DNA from 2 places in the Desertibacillus haloalkaliphilus genome. Region 2 is predicted to be linked to the other one. Evidence: a T-box and tRNA genes for the amino acid it is inferred to sense, from the RefSeq annotation. Region 2 holds a T-box; the other holds one or more tRNA genes.
What was found. The T-box of region 2 lies ahead of KH400_RS00475 (valine--tRNA ligase). A T-box ahead of a tRNA ligase gene usually reads a tRNA of that ligase, here a tRNA-Val.
Positions count from the first base shown of each region.

Region 1: it has a tRNA-Val gene. The T-box ahead of KH400_RS00475 (valine--tRNA ligase) is inferred to sense a tRNA for this amino acid. The anticodon was not compared.

Region 1 is NZ_JAHPIV010000007.1:106,735-110,162, reverse strand. Features, by position in the region: gene KH400_RS09510 (methyl-accepting chemotaxis protein) at 1-478, shown strand, start outside; gene KH400_RS09505 (hypothetical protein) at 597-1,022, shown strand; gene KH400_RS09500 (hypothetical protein) at 1,213-1,695, shown strand; tRNA gene KH400_RS09495 (tRNA-Val) at 1,836-1,910, shown strand; gene KH400_RS09490 (copper amine oxidase N-terminal domain-containing protein) at 2,235-3,050, shown strand; gene KH400_RS09485 (hypothetical protein) at 3,312-3,428, shown strand, end outside.
Region 2 is NZ_JAHPIV010000001.1:96,886-100,313, reverse strand. Features, by position in the region: gene ysxE (spore coat protein YsxE) at 1-942, shown strand, start outside; gene KH400_RS29390 (YszA family small membrane protein) at 1,051-1,233, opposite strand; T-box leader at 1,448-1,705, shown strand; gene KH400_RS00475 (valine--tRNA ligase) at 1,821-3,428, shown strand, end outside.

The DNA of each region.
Region 1 (3,428 bases), on a different contig from region 2:
AAGAGCTGGAGAGCATGGCAAAGGCTTTTCGGTTGTTGCAGGTGAGGTGCGTAAGCTGGCTGAACATTCGATTAAAGCCACTAGTAATATTGGAGATATCATTTCAGCTGTAAATAAAGATGTCCAATTTGTCGTTGATTCGATGACCGATGATCGTGAAGAGATTAATGAAGGTGGAAAAATGTTTTTTTCTGTCCATGAAAGTTTGGACCAGGTGTTAGATCAGTTAAAGGGCTTTTCTGGAGATATAGATAAGATTGCAGCGACGATGGAGGAGTTAACGGCTAGTAGTCAAGAAATCGCAGGTATGATGCAGGAGTCGAAGAGAACGATCGATAAGAATGAACAATACTTTGATGCGTATAAAGACATTCAAGATGAAATAGATGAGACCATTGATTCAGGGAACCAACACGTAGACAAGCTAGTGCGGTTTGCAAAAAAGCTTGAAGATGAAATGGATAACCTAGATAAATAATGTACCTGTCAAACAGAAGCATCTGAGGGAAGTCAGGTGCTTCTGTTTTTCGTGTGATTCTCACACAATGGGGGGGTGTAAACATAGGCTATAGCAACGAGGAAAGGAGAGACGCAGTGTGTATAATTACCAACATGAATATGACTTTAATTTTCGTCAACAACCTTCATTACAATTTTTACCGCCGACTGTGATTGAGCGCTACATGAACCAGTGGATCACCACAACGATCCCTGGGTACGGTCAAGTTGTTGCCTATGTGCTTGATTATAATCATCGCACTGGAATGGTTAGCCTATTTATTTATCCTAGGCCGTCTTATCAACAACAGTTTATCCAAGTTCATCATAGTGATCTTGTCGGAATCAGTCCCTATTTTGGCCCGACCCCACCAAGGCCTCCCTGGCAACCAGTATGGCCAGGACACGGCGGAGGGCCTTGGGGACCCCCAAGACCCCCAACACCTGGGCCAGGTCATGGCGGAGGTTTCTGGCCTTGGGTTTGGCATCAGTTTGTAGGTGGTCTTGGAGGACCACAACGCTAAAGAAAAGAGAATCTAGAGGATGGGATAAAAGATTGGTACCTTTTATCCTATCCTCTTTTATGTTTAGTTTGGGACAAGTACTGAGCTGAGTTAGATATGTCATATAGGTGGGTATTTTTAAGAATAAGGCACTGTTGTGTTTGGGGCGTGTTAGAATGAGGATAGATTTGGTAGAGAGAGGAGAATTTCGGTGGTTAAATGGTGGATCGCCTTAAATGGCTTGTTTTTGATTTGTGTCTTAGGATTTAGTTGGCAAAAAGAATATCTATCGATGATGATTACGACCTCAAAAGGAATTGCACAAGCGGCGTTAGTATTCTTTCTTTTAAATGTGAACATGTTTTTTATCTTTTTGATCATTCGTAAGAGCAAGAACAGAAATATAAAAAAAGCGTTAGCGAAAGGTTCTCGTAAATTTATGAAGTTACATATTCCAATTGCAATAACAGGTACAGCACTTGTGATCGTTCATGCAGCACTTATGTTGATGCATCACCCAAGCTCGTTCACGAGTTTGAAATTTATAAGTGGCTACTTCGCATTTATCGTATTAGTCGTTTTATTAATTACAGGCTACCGTCGTCATAAAAAAGCAACCGGAATGCGAAGAAAGTTGCACATAACGATGGCATTTTTCTTCTTGTTTATCGTTAGCCTTCATATATTTAACTGATTTTTTACGAAGTCGCAGGAGAGGGGGGATTTTGATTGTTCTAAATAAACATTCATACGTTGCTTCAGATAAAACAATTATGAAATCGCTGTTGACATAGGGACTTGTTCTATTGTATATTATACATATTCTTAATAAATGATCCGTTAGCTCAGCGGGAGAGCACTTGCTTGACAGGCAAGGGGTCACTGGTTCAAATCCAGTACGGGTCACCATACATATAAACGTCCAACCCCTTGCTAGGCAAGGGGTTTTGTTATCTCCAATTATTGTCTCCTTCCAACAATCATCTCAAAAATTCAATTGAATCCATGTTTCAAACCTTATGTCAGTCAAGTTCAATGGTCATGAGGAAGGATAGTTAAAATATGAATTTTTTAACTGGGTAAAACAGTGTAAGGAGAAATTGTAAAAAGCATTTAAATTTAATTTTATTAGTGAAATTAACCTACTTTCATTATGAATGTGGTAAAATTTAGCTAAAGTTTAAAGGAATATTTACCTAAAAGTTTCTTTAAATGAAAAATAGGGGGAAACCAATGAATATTTTGAAGCTCGCTTTACTTAGCTTAACACTATTTTGTATTTTAAATGTTAGTGATAGTCGTGCTCATGCATATAGTGATGTTTCTATCTACATAGAAAATGATGAAAAGCAATATTACAACAATGAAGGTGTCATTGAAAATGGCACGACCTTAGTGCCGTTAAGAGGGATTTTTGAATCATTAGGTGCAACGGTTCAATGGAATCAAAAAGAAAAAACCATTGATGCTGCAAAAGGTGACACAACGGTGTGGTTGAAAATAGGATCTAATACAGCAAAAGTAAATGGAAAAGAAGTGAACATTTCTGTTCCGGCGCAAGTGAGGGAAGGACGTACGTTTGTTCCTCTTCGTTTCATTAGTCAATCGTTAGGGGAGGCCGTACATTGGGAAGGTTCCACAAGAACTGTAAGCGTTGGAGGAGATGGAACCGGGAACATAGAATCTTCAGCATGGTTAGGTCAATATTATAATTTAGGATATACAGGGACTGGTATGACTACGGAGTTATATGTGCATCAAAAAAATTCGAACGCAATATCGTTTGTATCACAAACTGGTTACCGTTATGACCCTACCGGTGGTCAGTTAGCTGGTTATCAAATGCCTTGGGAATTTAATGAGTATGATGGAGAAGCCCAATTAACCTCTGCTGATACGGCATCTTTTAGTAGTGGAAGTTGTGAAGCTACATTGGAATTAGTTGATGAATCGATTCGTGTTCATGAAATATCAGAAGAGGGTAGTTGTGATTTTACAGGGTTTGGTATATATTTTGGCGGTGAATATTCTGCTTATACTAAAAAGTAATACTGGCACCATGATACCGCTGCATTGAAACATTATATAAAAGTTAAATGCTCACAAATGTATTTCACAACATTTGTGAGCATTTTTAATCTAGTCTACTAGACGAAAGGCTTTGCTTTACTTGAAAAGGAGCCTAACATGAATGAAATGATAATCATATTAAAAATACTAAAATTAGGTAAAAACTGACTTTTTGAAAGGTTTTGCTACCTTCATAGAGAATAATTATGTAAGCATTCTACAATACAACAGGAGGTTAGCATGACTCTAAAAACAAAGTCGATATCACTAACGGAAGATATAGAAGTAAGCGATGGCTCTCATATCCTTGTTGCAGGGCAAGGCATTGGCTTGTTTATGGTGCATAAGCTAGTCAAT
Region 2 (3,428 bases):
GCTTTAAAAGAAACGGAAATGGCTAATGATGTTGCTGAGTGGTTTGTTCATGTGATGCGCCGGCTCGATCGGTTGGGGTACGATCAAGTCATTCCGCTAATTCCCACGAAGTACGGTGACTATACGATTAGCACAGGACAACGCACTTACTATTTAATGCCGTGGATGACACCTAAAGCGGACAATCCTGCGATACCAAAGGATATAAAAATCATTGAACAGATGGCAAAAATTCATAACCTCACAGAGAAAACTCAAGTTTATTCCAAAGATTTGATTGATCAGTCGTATCAAACATTATTGAAACGTTGGGGAATGAGACAAGCGAAGATGGAACAATTTGCTGAACTTGCGGAGCGAAAAACATATATGTCTCCGTTTGAACTCACGTTTCTCACTCATGTTCAGCGAATGATGCATATGGCAGAAGAGGCTAAGCAGCATTTAAAGAGTTGGTATGAACAGTGCCAAGAAAATGAGCGTTTTCGAAGTGTCCTATGTCACACCCGGCTATCTCATCAACATGTTCTCTTTGATGATTATGGTGAACCATACTTGCTTAATTTTGAAAAGGCAGCTTTAGATACACCGGCAAGAGATTTGGCGCTTTTTTACAGGCGGTCTTTTCATCATTTATGGGGAGCGCAGGCCCCTGAGGCCCGACCTGAGGGTGGCGGACCGCTGGATCCTCTGTATTGGTTTGAAGTGTATGAACAGATCTTTCTCTTGAAGAAAGAGGAAAAGTCGTTGTTTGCAAGCTACCTCTTATTTCCTGAACCAATCATTCACTCGATTGATACTTATCGTCAAAATGAACGGTATTTATCAGAGCTTCAGCTTGTGCAACGGCTTGAACGGCGTTTATTGAACATGAGGAAGGTACAGCGCTTCACGTCACAGTTGTTTAACGATGCGAGAGAACAAAAACCACTTACAGATTAGACCTGTAAGTGGTTTTACTTGTTATTTAGAGGGGATCCCCAGTCTCAAGAGTGAGCGAGAAAGGGAGGGGGATATGGATTGTGCGCGTATTTATTCAGACGAAATGAATCAAGCTAAGCCTAATAGGAAACTAATATAAAGTGCGGCAAGTAAGATTAATAGGAACACATCAAAGGTCGATGGAAAAAAAATCGTCCGAATCAACTGAAAGATTAACAATGGAAATGTAAATTGGTACAACACATCACGAGCACGACGTAACCAAATGGGGTATCGCCTTCTTGGGGACATAGTCCTCGCTCCCTTCGTTAAACGTCCTTATTGTAAGCTATGCGTGGACTCGTCATGATGTGTAAAAAAATCGCTTTTTAATAAGAGAAGCACTCGGTGAAGAATAATTTCCAAAAAAATAGGCGAAGCTGTTATTGACGAAAACAAGGCGTTAAGCGTAATATAATACATAGAGTGATTGAAACGAAATTTTTGTCGTTCTTTGTAAAATCCATGAAATGCCAAGATAGGGAAGAGTAGATCCCCAACCCTTCAGAGAGAAAAATCAGTAGCTGAGAGATTTTTCAGGATGTAAGGATTGAATGTCGCCCTGGAGCAGCTTAGTTGAACTTCGTGTGATAGCGAACAGTAGAGTAAGCCGGCACCCGCCGTTATCGGAATGAAGTGTGCAGGTAGCGTTAACAGCTATCGTTTTTTGAGTTACCTGCAAACAAAGGTGGTACCGCGAAATCGAACTCTCTTCGTCCTTTGGATGGAGGGGGTTTTTTATCGTTTTTTAGCCTTTGTGTTATGCATTCCCCCTGACGCGTGATGCATATGAAAAATTTGTTTTCAATCTATTTTTAATACATAGGAGGTCATGAACCATGGCAAATGAAGAACTGTCAATGCCAACGAAGTATAGCCCACAGGAAACCGAAGCGAAATGGTATCCTTATTGGGTCAATGGCAAATTTTTTGAAGCAACAAGTGACGAAGAAAAACAACCGTATACGATTGTAATTCCACCACCAAACGTAACCGGGAAGCTGCATTTAGGACATGCATGGGATACAACATTACAAGATATTCTCTCACGTGTAAAACGCATGCAAGGGTATGACACGTTATGGTTACCAGGGATGGACCATGCGGGGATCGCAACGCAAGCAAAGGTTGAAGGGAAGCTTCGTGAACAAAACGTGAGCCGCTATGACCTTGGTCGCGAGAAGTTTCTTGAAAAGTCCTGGGAGTGGAAAGAAGAGTATGCTGATTTTATCCGTCAGCAATGGGCAAAGTTAGGGCTTTCACTTGATTATTCACGCGAGCGTTTCACGCTTGATGAAGGTCTTTCAAAAGCAGTTCGTGAAGTCTTCGTTCAACTGTATGAAAAAGGCCTTATTTACCGCGGTGAATATATCATTAACTGGGATCCGCAAACGAAGACAGCCCTTTCTGATATTGAAGTCATCTACAAGGATGTACAAGGTGCCTTTTATCATATGAAATATCCACTTGCTGATGGATCTGGTTCGATTGAAGTCGCAACGACACGTCCAGAAACGATGCTAGGAGATACAGCCGTTGCTGTTCACCCTGATGATGATCGCTACAAGCACCTTATCGGTAAAAAAGTAAAACTACCAATTGTTGACCGTGAAATTGAAATTGTCGCTGACGATTATGTCGACATGGAATTCGGTTCAGGTGCTGTTAAAATTACACCAGCACATGATCCGAACGACTTTGAGATCGGTAACCGTCATAACCTTGAGCGTATTCTTGTGATGGATGAAAAGGGTCAAATGAATGAAAATGCTGGTAAATACCAAGGCATGGATCGCTTTGAGTGTCGTAAGCAAATTGTAAAAGACTTACAAGAAGACGGTATTTTATTTAACATTGAAGATCATATGCATTCCGTTGGTCATTCAGAACGAAGCGGTGCTGTCGTTGAGCCGTATTTATCAACACAATGGTTCGTGAAAATGGAGCCACTCGCGAAGCAAGCGATTGACTTACAAAAATCAGACGGCAAAGTCAACTTTGTTCCTGAACGCTTTGAGAAAACGTATTTACACTGGATTGAGAACATCCGTGACTGGTGTATCTCAAGACAGCTTTGGTGGGGACACCGCATCCCAGCTTGGTATCATAAAGAAACAGGTGAAGTCTATGTTGGCCATGAGGCACCTGAGGATATCGATAATTGGGAGCAAGATGAAGATGTCCTCGATACGTGGTTTAGTTCAGCGTTATGGCCGTTTTCAACGATGGGTTGGCCAGATAAAAATGCTGAAGACTTTAAACGTTACTATTCCACAGACGCGCTTGTAACGGGCTATGATATTATCTATTTCTGGGTTGCTCGAATGATTTTCCAAGGGCTTGAATTTACCGGTGAACGTCCATTTAAAGATGTGCTTATTCATGGACTAGTTCGTGACTCTGAAGGTCGTAAGATGAGTAAGTCACTTGGAAATGGTGTCGACCCA